DNA from 2 places in the Pseudarthrobacter siccitolerans genome. Region 1 is predicted to be linked to the other one. Evidence: riboswitches for the same ligand, from Rfam matches in the RefSeq annotation. Region 1 holds a riboswitch; the other holds the start of a gene.

The links. A riboswitch is a leader RNA that binds a small molecule or an ion and turns the genes downstream of it on or off. The one in region 1 is predicted to bind thiamine pyrophosphate.
Region 2: another riboswitch for thiamine pyrophosphate. It lies ahead of QFZ36_RS10915 (ECF transporter S component); the one in region 1 lies ahead of QFZ36_RS03660 (bifunctional hydroxymethylpyrimidine kinase/phosphomethylpyrimidine kinase).

The regions. Positions count from the first base shown of each region.
Region 1 is NZ_JAUSXB010000001.1:764,527-771,810, forward strand. Features, by position in the region: gene obgE (GTPase ObgE) at 1-1,041, opposite strand, end outside; gene rpmA (50S ribosomal protein L27) at 1,158-1,421, opposite strand; gene rplU (50S ribosomal protein L21) at 1,482-1,790, opposite strand; gene QFZ36_RS03660 (bifunctional hydroxymethylpyrimidine kinase/phosphomethylpyrimidine kinase) at 2,054-3,586, opposite strand; TPP riboswitch at 3,594-3,691, opposite strand; gene QFZ36_RS03665 (ribonuclease E/G) at 3,864-7,178, opposite strand.
Region 2 is NZ_JAUSXB010000001.1:2,323,834-2,331,117, forward strand. Features, by position in the region: gene QFZ36_RS10900 (UDP-N-acetylglucosamine 1-carboxyvinyltransferase) at 1-1,407, opposite strand, end outside; gene QFZ36_RS10905 (energy-coupling factor transporter transmembrane component T family protein) at 2,469-3,269, opposite strand; gene QFZ36_RS10910 (ABC transporter ATP-binding protein) at 3,266-4,819, opposite strand; gene QFZ36_RS10915 (ECF transporter S component) at 4,819-5,442, opposite strand; TPP riboswitch at 5,506-5,645, opposite strand; gene QFZ36_RS10920 (heme-degrading domain-containing protein) at 5,718-6,260, shown strand; gene QFZ36_RS10925 (hypothetical protein) at 6,337-6,546, shown strand; gene QFZ36_RS10930 (DUF4383 domain-containing protein) at 6,626-7,105, shown strand; gene QFZ36_RS10935 (iron-containing redox enzyme family protein) at 7,172-7,284, shown strand, end outside.

The DNA.
Region 1 (7,284 bases):
ATCGCGCGCGGCCTTGACGATTCCGGCCATGGCGAAGCCGAGCTGGCGCAGGCCCTCGTGGCTGGTGGCTGAGACTTCGAACACCTGGTAGCCGCGGGATTCAAGCTCCGGACGCACGAAATCAGCCATGTCCTTGCCGTCAGGCAGGTCCACCTTGTTCAAAGCCACCAGTCGGGGGCGGTGGTTCAGCGGAACCACATCACCGTCCTGGCCGGCGTAGCTCATGTCCACCGCGTACTTTTCGAGTTCGGCCTCGATGACGGCCAGGTCCGAAAGGGGGTCGCGGTCCGATTCAAGGGTGCCGCAGTCCAGGACGTGGACCAGCGCGGCGCAGCGCTCCACGTGGCGCAGGAAGTGGTGGCCCAGGCCCTTGCCCTCGCTGGCGCCTTCGATGAGGCCGGGGACGTCGGCGATGGTGAAGCGCACATCCCCCGCCTGGACGACGCCCAGGTTGGGAACGAGCGTGGTGAACGGGTAGTCGGCGATTTTAGGCCGGGCGGCAGACATGGCAGCGATAAGGCTGGACTTGCCAGCGGACGGGAAGCCCACCAGGGCGATGTCCGCGATGGATTTGAGCTCGAGGACGATGTCGCTGGATTCGCCTTCGATCCCGAGCAGGGCGAAACCGGGGGCGCGCCGTTTCTGCGACGAAAGGGCAGCATTGCCCAGGCCGCCGATGCCGCCGGCCGCGGCCACGTACTGGGCGCCTTCGCCTACGAGGTCCGCGAGGACTGTGCCGTCCTTGGACTTGACGACTGTGCCGTCCGGGACGGGGAGGATGAGCGTCTCGCCGTTCTTGCCGCCGCGCCAGTCACCCATGCCGGGCCCGCCGTTGGTGGCGTGGCGGTGGGGTGCGTGGTGGTAGTCGAGGAGGGTGGTCGTCTGGTGGTCCACGCGCAGGATCACGTCGCCGCCGTTGCCGCCGTCGCCGCCGTCGGGACCGCCGAGTGGCTTGAACTTCTCACGGTGGACGGAGACGCACCCGTTGCCGCCGTTACCGCCGGATACGTGCAGTACTACCCGGTCTACAAAGCTGGCCACGTGGATCTCCTCAATGCTGTTTCCTGGACGCCGCCAGGCGCCAAGAAGATTGTAATGCGGTTAAAAGAACAGTGGAGCGGACCAACTGGCCCGCTCCACCGCTTCAGAACTATTTGTTACTCTGCAGCTGCAGCAGCAACGATGTTGACGACGCGACGACCGCGGCGGGTACCGAATTCAACGGCTCCCGGGGTCAGTGCGAACAGGGTGTCGTCGCCGCCACGGCCAACGCCGGCGCCCGGGTGGAAGTGGGTGCCGCGCTGGCGGACGATGATCTCGCCTGCGGAAACTACCTGGCCGCCGAAGCGCTTGACGCCGAGGTACTGAGCGTTGGAATCACGACCGTTGCGAGTGGAGCTCGCGCCCTTTTTATGTGCCATCTGAAATGCCTGCCTCTAAATTCTGGGGAATCTGCTGAAAAACCTGAACAGTAACGAAGGTTACTGGATACCGGTGATCTTGACCTTGGTCAGTTCCTGACGGTGACCCTGGCGCTTCTTGTAACCGGTCTTGTTCTTGAACTTCTGGATGACAATCTTCGGACCACGGAGGTCGTTCAGGATCTCAGCCGTAACGGTTACCTTGGCCAGGTCAGCAGCGGCTGTGGTGACCTTGTCACCGTCAACCAGGAGCAGTGCGGGCAGCTGAATGGTGCTGCCAGCTCCACCGGCGACGCGGTTCAGGGTAACGAAGTCTCCGACGGAAACCTTCTCTTGCCGGCCGCCTGCGCGGACAATCGCGTACACCACTTGGGAACTCACTTCTCTCGACGTTTATAACTAAATTTGCGTGCGGAACCGACTATCAAAAGCCTGGTTTCTCGCTGTGCCTCAACGCCGTGGGGTCATAACCCAAGTGTTGGCGTAAGCACCGAAGATCCAGAATACGCTAATTTTGTCTTCGGCCGCAAATGAGGCTGGTTCCCGGCGGTTTGCTGTGATAGGTACCACAGCTCAGGTCCGGCGTCCGCACCCTGCCCCACCATAGTACCGGTCCGCCCGCCGGCAACTGCTCAGGAGTGCAGGCGCGGCGCGTCGAAGAAGTCCACTTCAAGGCGGCAGGACTGCTTGAACGCGGTGATCATGGCCTCCCGGTCCGCGGCCGAGGCCTTGCGCCCCGCCTCATCCACGATGGCAATTGCCTGCCGGGTGGCAGCGGCAAAGTCCTCGTCGGCGTACGTGCGCAGCCAGGCGGCGTACGGGTGCCCGGCAGGTTCGCCGGCGGCCAGGAACTGGGCGTGCAGCGTGGCGCCCACCTCTGCGTAAAGCCAGAAGCAGGGCAGGACGGCGGCCGCCAGGACCGCGTAGCTGCCCGACGCCGATGCTGCAGTGAGGTGGTCGACGTAGGCCTTTGTTACCGGGCCGAGCTGGGGCTGGATGGAACGGGTGCTCAGCCAGGAGCGGTGCAGTTCGGACTCGACTTCCAGGCACTGACTGGCTGAGCCTGCCCAGAAGAGCTGTTCAGCCTCCGTTGGCGCCAAGGCACTGGCCCGCGCCAGCACGCGGGAATATCCGTTCAGGTAGATGGCGTCCTGCGCGAGGTAATACGCGAACTCCTTCTCCTCCAGGCTGCCGGAAGCCAGGCCGCGGATGAAGTCCAGGGCGTAGATGTCATCCAGGTCCTTGCGGGCGTCGGTCCAGAGCCGTGCGGCGAAGCTCCCTTCGGACGGAAGTGGCTGCAGGTGGTGGAAGTGGTGGACCGGGCCGTTGCCGCTGCCCACCTCCAACGTTCCGGACGCTTCCAGGGCGCCGGCCAACCACGGTTTGACTTCGCGGAGCGAGGCCTCCCAGTCCCCCAGCCGCGCCTGGGCAGCTGCCATCGCGGAGGACAGCGAACAGCCGGTGCCGTGGCTGTTGCGGGTAGCCACGCGCTCCCCCTGCAGCACTACCACTTCCCCGGACAGCAGGCCCGCGGTGTTGACCAGGGCGTCCGGGCATTCGTTGCCGTCCAGGTGTCCGCCTTTGACCAGCACGGTAGCCCCAGTGGCGGCGGAGAGGGCGCGGCCCTGCTCCAGGGCGCCGGCCCAGCTCCGCTGGACTTCGCCGCCAACCAGCATTGCGAGCTCAGCCAGGTTGGGGGTGATGAGGTGCGCCAGCGGCAGGAGTGCCTGCAGCGCGGCTTCGGCGGACTCCTGCAGCAGCCGGTCGCCGCTGGTGGCAACCATTACGGGGTCCAGGACCACGACGGCGGGACGAACCTTGCGGAGCCAGTCCCCCACCACCTCGATCACCTCCGCGCTGCCGAGCATTCCGATCTTGACGGCATCGATGCCGATGTCGTCGCTGACGGCGTCAAGCTGCGCGGCCAGGAACCCGGCAGGTGGTACGTGCACGGACCGGACGCCCTGGGTGTTCTGGGCAGTGAGGGCCGTGATGACGGCCATCCCGTAGCCGCCGAAGGCCGCGATGCTTTTGAGGTCGGCTTGGATGCCGGCGCCGCCGGAGGGATCGGAACCGGCAATGGAAAGCACCCGGGGTATCGGGCGGCCCGGCGCGGCGGGCAGAAAAAAGGTTGCCGGAGCCGGTGACGGTGTGGCAGTGGGCATTGCAAGAGTCGCAGACAAGAGACATCCCTTCGCCGGTGCTAGCCGGACAGGTTCAACGGGTGTGGATCTCAGCCGGCTCTCTGCGCGGCACCCCGTGTCGGTTCCCCAGCCTAGCTTTTTTTGACGACGGCAGGCAGAAGGTGACACAGTGCGACCGGCCGGGCTTTGAATTCTGCTGGCAGCCGGGACACCTTGAGCGCAGATACAGGAATGCCCGGCCGGCCACGGTTGGTGGCCCGCCGGGCATTCCTGGTGATAGTCAGCGTTACTTGACCCTTTAGAGCTCCGAGGCCGGAACTCCTACGCCCAGGATGATGGGCGCGTCGGCTGGCTTCGCAGCCGGCGTGCCGGCGCCTGTGTTTGCAGTGCCCGTGTTTCCCGTACTGGCAGGCTCGGGTGCCTTGGCCTGGTGGGAATGGCCCGTGCCGGCGGCAGCAACGTTCTCGTGCTGCTCGACGGCGGTTTCGTTGGCGGCACCCTGGGCACGGCTGGCACTGCGGTGGCGCCGGGGCCGCCGTTGCCGCGACTGCTCCAGCGTGTGGTCGCTGTAGTCCTTCTCGGGTGCTTCTACGCGCTGCTGGGCCGGCTGCGCTTCGGGTTCCGTCGTCGCCGGCTGGCCAAGGTGGGCGAAAGCCTCTGCAAGCCGGTCCAGGGTCAGGGCCGGCCGCGGCTGCTGCTCGTCCGCGTGCTCAACGAACGGCAACGCGACCTTCTCGCCGCCGAAGGTGAGCACGGCAGCCGGCCGGGTATCGGCGTCGGGCTTCTCCACGGCCTGTTGCCTGGCTGCGGCCACTTCATCGTCGTGCACGTGCGCTGCGTGCGCCGCTGCGGCGATGTTGGCCAGGGCAAGCCTGGTGGCTTCCGCTTTGGCGTGCCGCTCGGCGTCCGACGGGTCGGGGTGAACGGTGTGTACCTGGACGGCAGCAGCGGGCGCTGCTTCAGGCTGCTGGCCGTTGCGGCCGCGCCGCCGTTTGCGGTCGGGGCGGGCAGCGGACTGGTTGTTGTCCGGACGCTGGCTGTCGGGGCGGCTGCCTTCGCTGCGGACTTCCGGCCTGCTGTCAGAGCGCTGGACGTGGTGCTCGGCGGCCACGATGTTGGCCCGGCGGTGCTCCACGGGGTCGTCGTGGGTGACGATGCCGCGGCCCGCGCACGTTTCGCACTGCTCGCCAAACACTTCGAGCAGCCCGGTACCCATCCGCTTGCGCGTCATCTGCACCAGACCCAGCGAGGTCACTTCTGCCACCTGGTGCTTGGTGCGGTCACGGCCCAGGCATTCCACCATCCGGCGGAGTACCAGGTCGCGGTTGGATTCGAGCACCATGTCGATGAAGTCGATGACGATGATGCCGCCGATGTCGCGCAGCCGGAGCTGGCGGACCACTTCCTCCGCAGCCTCGAGGTTGTTCTTGGTCACCGTCTCTTCGAGGTTGCCGCCGCTGCCGGTGAACTTGCCCGTGTTGACGTCCACCACGGTCATGGCTTCGGTACGGTCGATCACCAGCGAACCGCCGGAAGGAAGGAAGACCTTGCGTTCCAGCGCCTTGTGGATCTGCTCGTCGATGCGCCAGGCCGTGAAGATGTCCTGGTCCTTGGTCCACTTCTCGAGGCGGCCCACCAGGTCCGGAGCCACGTACGTGACATAGGCCTCGATGGTGTCCCAGGCTTCCTCGCCGGAGACGATCAGTTTGGAAAAGTCCTCGTTGAAGACGTCGCGGACCACCTTGATGGTGAGGTCCGGCTCGCCGTAGAGCAGCTCCGGGGCAAGGATCTTGGTGGACTTCGACTGGCTCTCGATGCCCTCCCACTGCGCGCGCAGCCGGTTGATGTCGTGCGTCAGCTCTTCCTCCGACGCGCCCTCTGCGGCGGTACGCACAATAACGCCGGCCTGCTCCGGAAGGCGGTCCTTCAGGATGCGCTTGAGGCGGTTGCGTTCGACGTCGGGCAGCTTGCGGGAGATGCCGGTCATGGAACCGCCGGGTACGTACACCAGGTAGCGGCCCGGCAGCGAGATCTGGCTGGTCAGGCGGGCGCCCTTGTGGCCCACCGGGTCCTTGGTCACCTGGACCAGGACGGTATCGCCTGACTTCAGCGCGTTTTCAATCCGGCGCTGCTTGCCCTCGAGGTTAACGGCTTCCCAGTTCACTTCACCGGCGTACAGGACGGCGTTACGGCCGCGCCCGATGTCCACGAAGGCAGCTTCCATGGACGGCAGCACATTCTGGACCTTGCCCAGGTACACGTTGCCGATCAGGGAGTCCTGCTGCGTCTTGGACACAAAATGCTCGGCCAGCACACCGTCCTCGAGGACGGCGATCTGGATTCTATCGTCGCGCTGGCGGACGATCATCTGCCGGTCCACTGATTCGCGGCGGGCCAGGAACTCCGCTTCGGTGATGACGGTGCGGCGGCGGCCGGTGTCGCGTGATTCGCGCCGGCGCTGCTTCTTCGCCTCCAGGCGGGTGGAACCCTTGACGCTGGTGACCCGGTTGCTGACGGCGGGTTCACTCACCGTGCGGGGTGCACGGACGCGGGTGACCGTGTTGGGCGGGTCGTCTTCTCCCCCGCCCGTCAGCTCAAGGTCCTGGTCGCCCCGGCGGCGGCGACGACGACGACGGGACGTGACGCCGTCCTCCAGCTGCCCCGCGGTCTCCTCGTCGGCGTCGCCGGAGGCATCGGCGTCGGCCTCCTCGCTGCCTTCAAGATCAGCGTCCTCACCCTCGCCGGGGCGGTTCCGGTTACGGCGGCTGCGGCCCCGGCGCCTGCGGCGGCCGTTGGCGTCATCGGTGTCGCTGTCTTCGGTTTCATCCTCGCCTGCTTCCACGGCGGCGGCAGGTGCCGGGCGCACCACGGTGCTCAGGTCCGGGGCCTGGAACAGCACGGAGGTGGGGGAAGCGGGTTCCAGGAAGAGGGAGCCAAACGGGCTGGAGGTTGCGGCAGGAGCCTGCTCCTTCGATGCTGCTTCCACGGGAGCGCCGGCAGCCGGCTGCGCCTGGGGAGCCCGCTCTGCGGGCGCTTCCGCGGCTGGTGCTTCTACGGCTGAAGCTTGTTCTGCTGCGGCGTCTTCTACTACGGCATCTTCTGCAGGGGCCTCTACTGCAGGTGCCTCGCCGGCCTCGCCGTCAGACGGGACAGGGGCCGCAGCAAGCGGTTCTGCAACTGCGGGTTCGGATGCCGTGGCGGGGACCGCTTCGGCTGCCACCGGCGCGGAGGCTTTGCGGGTGGCCACCCGGCGGCGGCGGACCGGCTTCGCCTCGGGCTCGACCTCCGGGGCGGCTTCCTCGGCCGGAAGCGCGGGAGTTTCCGGTGCACCATCCGCGGCCTGAACATCGTCGGAGGCCTGCGCTGCTTCCGGTGCTGCTTCCCCTGCAAATGCCGGCAGCGGCTGAGCGACGTCCTCCTTCTTGCGGGAGCGCGTGCGTCGGGCGGGAGCCTTGGCCTCCGGTGCGCCTGCTTCCTCGGCATCGGGGACGGGGATCAGGGCGTCATCGGCCTTGGGTACGGCTTTACGCCGGGTCCTGGTGGCTTTCTTCGGCGCGGCTTCAGCCTCCGTGGCCGGTACTTCATTAACGGTTGAAACTTGGTCATTATCCATATGTGGCAACACTCCTGCCCCTGACGTACCGCCACATCCGGCACCCATTGGGGCACATATTGTCAAAACCCGCAGGCGTTGACAGAAGTCAAATGGATACCCCCAG
Region 2 (7,284 bases), 1.6 Mb from region 1:
CATGGCCAGCAGCAAGCAGGCCGCGGGGCGTAGAGCCGGCGGGCAGCCAACCTCTGCCGCGCGCCACTTGGTGGGCCCGTTGACGTAGATCCGGTGCGGGTCCAGCAGCTGGACCTGCGCCCCCAACCGGTTCAGCTCAGTCAGGTAGATGGCGCGGTTCTCGTAGACCCAGTCGTGGATCATGGTTTGCCCGCTCGCATTTGCAGCGATCACGGCAAAGAAGGGCAGGTTATCGATATTCAGGCCCGGGAACGGCATGGGGTGGATCTTGTCCTCGGGAGCATTCAGCCGGGATGGCTTGGTGGTGACGTCCACCAGCCGGGTCCGGCCATTCCGGGCCATATACTCGCTCGAGATTTCAAGCCGCTGTCCCATCTGCTCCAGCGTGGCCAGTTCGATCTCCATGAACTCGATGGGCACGCGGCGGATGGTCACTTCCGAATTGGTGACAATACCGGCGGTGATGAGGCTCATGGCCTCGATGGGGTCCTCGGACGGGAAGTATTCAATCTCGGCATTGATCAGGGAACGGCCGGTGATCTTCAACGTGGTGGTGCCGATTCCGTCAATGCTTACACCGAGCATCTGCAGGTAGAAGCACAGGTCCTGCACCATGTAGTTCGGGCTGGCGTTGCGGATCACGGTCGTCCCCTCCCGGTGCGCCGCTGCCATGATGGCGTTCTCGGTGACGGTGTCGCCGCGCTCGGTCAGTACAAAGGAACGGTCGCGGGTATCGGCAGAGGGCGCCTGCACGGTGTAGAAGCCCTGAGTTGCTTCCACGCTGAGACCGAACTGGCGCAGCGCCTGCATGTGCGGCTCCACGGTACGGGTGCCAAGGTCACAACCGCCAGCGTACGGAAGGCGGTACCCCGAGGACTCATCCATCAGGGGCCCCAGCAGCATGATGACACTGCGGGTGCGGCGGGCGGCTTCCACGTCCATGGCTTCGAGGTTCAGGACCTCCGGCCGGCGGAGCTGAAGGTCGGTGTCATTCAGCCAGGTGCATTCCATGCCGATGCTGGTGAGCACCTCGACGATGCGGTTGACTTCCTCAATGCGGGCAAGACGGCGAAGAATAGTGGTGCCCCGGTTGATGAGGCTGGCACACAGCAGCGCGACACCTGCATTCTTGCTGCTGTTGACGTCCACAGCACCGGAGAGGGTCCGCCCGCCCTCCACCCGGAGGTGCGTCATTTGGGGTTTACCCACGTTGACGATGCTTCGGCCGAAAATTGTTTCGAGGCGCTGGATCATCTTCAGGCTCAGGTTCTGCTTGCCCTGCTCCATCCGGGCAATGGCACTCTGGCTGGTGCCGAGCTCCGAGGCCAGCTGTCCCTGGGTCCAGCCCTTCTCGCTCCGGGCATCCCGAAGCATGGCGGCAACGTGTTCCGTGGTCTCTTGCGTCATGGAGGCAATATATCATAAATGAGCTATGGCGGATCCTGGGAGAGCGCAAAAGCGGCAATAAGAGAACGTTTACCCACTACATGCGATAGAAATGGAACACTCTCCGTTCTTGACCCCGCCCACTGCGCCGGGGACACCGTAAGGACCTCTTCCTTCAGTGACCACGGAGGTGGCCCATTGCGGACGTCACAAGGCACGCGAACGCCAGCCGCCTGGGCTGCTTTGATGCTCGCCGCCCTGCTCCTGGTCCCTTGGCCGGCTTCCGCATCACCCTCACCGGGAGAAGGCACCCAGTCGCTCCTCGGCAACGATATTTCGTGGCCCCAGTGCAGCAAGGACCTTCCCACGAGCCAGGCGTTCGCGATCGTGGGCGTCAACAACGGCCTAGCCAACACCACCAACCCATGCCTCGCCAAACAGCTCACGTGGGCAGCGTCGTCATCCGGCGGCACACCGCAACCAAAGGTCTCCCTTTACGTCAACACCGCCAATCCGGGGAGCGCAGGCTCATGGTGGCCCACCAGCGATGAATATCCCGCCGGCACCCCGGTCCATAACCCCTACGGGCCCTGCAAGGCGAAGGACTACGGCAAGGCCTGCGCCTACATGTACGGCTACGCGAAGGCTTGGGATGACGCCTACATCCGCGGGATCAGCCAACCCTCGGATTACATCTGGTGGCTGGATGTGGAAACCGGAAACAGCTGGTCCACGGCAGACAAGGACGCCAATCGCGCAGTCCTGGAGGGCATGACGGACTTCTTCCGCAGCATCAACACCAAGGGAGTGGGCATCTATTCGACCGGCTCCCAATGGAGCCAGATCGTGGGAACCATCAGCAGTTCGAGCAACCTCTACTCACTGCCGAGCTGGCTGGCGGGGGCGCGCACGCAGACCGGTGCCAAAGGCAACTGTTCCAACCCGCCGCTGGCGTCGGGCGGCCGGGTCACGCTCACGCAGTTTGTGTCGCGGGTTCGACTACGACTATTCCTGCGTCTGAGCCCGCCCTGCGCCGCCCGCATATGCACCTGCACCAGCCGGACAAATCAGGCTTTGGCCGGTCAGCTCCCCAGCCACACCATGTTCCAGGTTCCTGCCCATAGTGCGGTAGCAAAGGCAGCACCGGCCATCAGCACGCCACCGCCCAGGACCCAGAGATCCAACCTGCTATACGTAGACTCCCGCGCCCAGGTCCGGGTTTCCCCGCCAAACCCGCGCGCCTCCATGGTCACCGCCAGGCGTGACGCGCGGCGGATGGCCTGAACCAGCAGTCCGAAACTCTGCCCCAGCGTCGCCTTGATCCGCTGCAGCGCGCTGCCCCGCGAGCCCACCCCGCGGGCACGCCGGGCCATGCCGATGGTTTGCCACTCTTCAGCCAGCAGTCCCACCAAGCGCATGGCCGCCAAGGTACCCAGCACGAACCGGTGCGGCAACCGGGCCTTTTGCGCCAGTGCGTCGGCCAGGTCAGTAGGGTCCGTGCAGCTCATCAGCAGCACCGCCGGCAGCGCAATCGCCAGCCCGCGCAGCATGAACCCGGCCCCCAGCTCCAGCGAGCCTTCGCTCATGGTCCAGATGCCGACGTCGATCAGCGTCCTTCCGCTGTCCGGCGCCAGGATGGAGGTGCTCCAGCCGCCCACGGCCGCGGCGATGATCAGCGGCCACCCCCGCTGCCACAGCAGCGTGAGGGTGAGGCCGGCCAGCGGGAACAGCAGGAGTTCCGCAGCGAGGGCCACGGAGGCGGACACCCAGTCGATGGACAGTGCCAGCACAGCGGTCACCAGGAAGACGGCGGCGAACTTGCTCAGCGGATTGGCCCGGGTCAGCAGGGCGCGGTTTCCCTGCAGGTTCAGCTCCCGCCTCATGATGCCACCGTCTGCGCCGCAGCGATTCGCAGCTCCGTCCCGCCCAGGGCCGCCGTGAATTCGGCATCATGGGTCACCGAGACCACCGCAGTCCCGGCGTCCAGCAGTTCGGACAGGAACGAGGCCAGCTCGGCCCAGGTGTTGGCGTCCTGGCCGAACGTGGGCTCGTCCAGGACCAGGACCTGCGGATGGGCAGCCAGGACCGTAGCCACGGAAAGCCGCCGTTTCTCACCGCCCGAGAGCGTATACGGGTTGGCGTCAACGAGCTCCGTCAGCCGCAACCGCTCCAGCAGCTCGTCCACCCGCTCCATGCCGTGACCCAGATGCCGGGGGCCAAACCGGAGTTCGTCCAGCACCTTCCCCGTGACGAACTGGTGCTCGGGCTCCTGGAAAACGGTGCCCACACGCTCGATCAGTTGTTCCGCCTTCCACTGGAAAGGATCAATCCCGGCACCGCGGCTGAGGGCCAGGGTGGCGGAGACCTTGCCGGCAACCGGCTCAAGCAGTCCGGCAAGGGTCAGGGCGAAAGTTGATTTTCCTGCGCCGTTGGGTCCCGTGACGGCCAGCGCCTGTCCGGCCCGGACCTGCGCGGTAATGCCTTGCTGCACGGGCATGGGCGGCAGCCTCCGGAAACCCTTGCGGCGGGCCCGTTCACGCGAGACCGCCAGTTCCTCGGCGGCGAGCAGGAGGTCGCCGGTTCCGGAAGCGGGTTCCGCCCGCCGCCGGGTTTCCGGGACATAGCCGGGCACCCATACCCCGGCAGCGGCCAGCATGCTCCGGGCCTCACTGAACACGCGGTCCGGCGGCCCGTCCAGAAGCACAGCTGGATCGGTGGACGAGCCGGGCTGCAGCACCACAATCCGGTCCACCAGGTCCTTCCACACGGACACCCGGTGCTCCACCACCACCAGCGTCGCCCCGGTCTTCTCGAGGCAACGCCCCACGGCGTCGCGGACCTCGATCACCCCCGCGGGGTCCAGGTTGGCCGTCGGCTCGTCGAGGAGGATCAGCCCGGGCCGCATGGCAAGGATGCCCGCGAGCGCAAGCCGCTGTTTCTGCCCGCCGGACAAGGCCGACGTCGGATGGTCCAGCGGCAGGTGGGACAGGCCGACGTCGGCCAGCGCCTCGTGCACGCGGGCCCAGATTTCGTCCCGGGGCACGGCAAGGTTCTCCGCGCCGAAGGCGACGTCGTCACCTACGCGTGAAAGGACCACCTGCGTCTCGGGGTCCTGCTGCATGAGGCCGGCGCGGCCCCGCTGCTCGCGCGGGTAGGCTCCGCCAACCAGCAGCGAACCGGACTCGTCGGAATCGCCCGCCTCGCCGCCGTCGTCGTTTACATCGCCCAGGACCCCCGCCAAGGCATGAAGGAGGGTGGACTTGCCCGCTCCGGACGGGCCGAGGAGGAGCACGCGCTCCCCCGGTTGGATGTCCAGGTCAAGGGCACGCACCGCGGGTTTGGCCCTGCCGGCATGCCGCCAGCCCCAGCCGCGGGCGCTGATGGCGGCCGGGCGCGCCGCAACCGGAGTCCCGTGCTGGGAGGTAGCGGTCATCAGGAGAAGACGGGCTCCGTTGCTGCCTTCCGGGAGGCGAAGGAGCTCAGGACCCCGGTCTTCGCGAGGCCGCGCGTGGCGACCCAGGACAGTGCGCCGGCAATGATGGCGCCCGAGATGGCCGTGAAAATGATGTACGCCAGCTTGTCCCCGCCCGAGTAGGCGATGTTCCAGCCCCACGGCGCGAAGGAATCGTTCAGGCCGCAAAACAGCCCGGCGCCGGCCCCGGCAAGCAGGGATACCGGCAGGTTGAACTTCCTGTACACGAAGATGGCGAAAATGATCTCTGCACCCAGGCCCTGGACGAAGCCGGAGAAGAGCACGGAGGCGCCGTACTGTGACCCCATCAGCAGTTCACCGGTGGCGGCCACGGTCTCGCAGAACAGTGCTGCGCCCGGTTTGCGGATGATAAGCATGCCCAGCGCGGCCGGGATCATCCAGCCGCCGGCGATCAGGCCGGTCAGGGGCGGGTAGACGGCGTTCATGGGGGCCGAGACTGCGGCGGCCCCCTGGGACCAGGCCCAGAAGATGACTCCGCCGGCGATGGCGATCAAGGCTGCCACCACGATGTCCACAACGCGCCAGGACTTGCTGGTGGTCTTCTTTACTGCTGTTGTTGCCATGCGATCCTCCTGAGGAACAGGAGGGGAAAGTGGACCGGCCGGCGCTGCTGCCGCGGCCGGACACACTTCGAGAACTCGACTCCCTTGCGCCGGTACTAACCGGATCAGGTTCGAGGGTCTGCGGCTGTCCGCACTCTCAGCGCCCACCTGCGGATCCTGGCATGGCCAGAACTGCCGACGGCGGCGCTCCCCTGTCGTTGAATGATTCTGTAGGTAAAACAATGCCCTGATGGGCGTGGTCCAGTTTACACCGGAGGAGGGGTAGATTGTGGGCCATGACTGCCAATTCGCGGGATATGACTGAGTTCGATCCCGACTCGGATGACACCCAGCCGGAAGGCTCCCTGCAAACGCTCATCGCCCGGATCGAGGGTGAAATCCGCGAGCTCCAGTTCCCCCGGTTCTCCATGGACGATGCGCTGAACCTGGGGCTGTTGCTGGTGGAACTGGGCAAGGAGGACCAGCTCCCCATCGCCATCGACATCACCAAGGGTGAACAGGTCCTGTTCCATGTCGCCCTGCCGGGCGCCACCCCGGACAACGAGCACTGGATCCGGGCCAAACAGCGTACCGCTGCCCGGTACGAGGTGCCGTCCCTGCTGGTGGGGCTCCGCGGACGGCTCCGCGGCGGACGGATTGAAGACCAGGCCTGGTTCGATCAAAGCCGGTACGCAGCCCACGGCGGCTCCTTCCCGGTCTATGTCACGGGGGTGGGCGCGGTAGCCGCCGTGACTGTTTCGGGGCTTCCCCAGGTGGAGGACCACAACATGGTGGTTCGGGCCCTGCGCGAAGTCCTTGGTTCCATGGGCGCGGACTGACGCCGGGCGTGGGTGAGATCGGACGCGGGGAGAGATCAGGCCAGAGCTGACGTCGGGCTTTGGCGGGGAGGGCACCATGAGCGGTCCCGTGGAGGAGAACCTGGTGCGGGCGGCGGTGGACAAAGCCGAGGACGAGATGATCTTCATCGGCCCGGACCACCCTTACTACCCGCTGCTCGCGGAACTTGTGGCCGCCGTCGGGATGGCCTGGCAGCAGGGGTACGAGCAGGGCCGCCACGGCGGGCGCCACCCGAACCCTTATACGTGGAACAGCCCGGAGGAGTGAGGGCGGGCGGGAAGCGTGCTTAGCTTTTATTAGTAATCATGCTTACTATGTTGTTCCCGGCTTTTGAGGAGTACAGGTTATGGCGGTCAGCACCCAGGCCACCGCAGCGAGGACCGGCCTGCAGAAGGCCACCCGAGCCACGGGCGCAATTTTCCTGCTGCTGGGAATTTTGGGATTCATTCCGGGCGTGACCGCCAACTACGGTTCCCTGCGCTTCGCGGGGCCCGGCTCTGGAGCGGAGCTGTTCGGCATCTTCCAGGTGTCCGTTTTGCACAACGGCGTCCACCTTTTGTTCGGTATCGCCGGCCTGGTGATGGCCAGGACGCACCGGCAGGGGAGGAACTTCCTCATCTACGGGGGCGTGGCCTATTTGTTCCTGTGGCTCTACGGACTGTTGGTGGGTGATGACCTGCCGGCGAACTTCCTTCCCGAGAACAATGCGGACATATGGCTGCACCTGGCACTGAGCCTTGCCATGATCGCCCTGGCCATTCTGTTGTCCCCTCGGACCGTCCCCGGCACCGCCTCGCGGGACCCCGACGCGGCGAACGAGACCTGACCGTCCATAAGACCGGCTGTCGAAGACGCAGCACCGGCAGCAATTCCGTCCGCCCAAAGGAGAATCATGAAGATCCCGGAACCCCGAGGTCCCATCAGCAGTACCCTGTTCACGACCCTCGCCCACATGCCCGGCAGCGCTGAGGGAGCCGCCGCCGTCGAGGAACTGCGCCTGCTGGC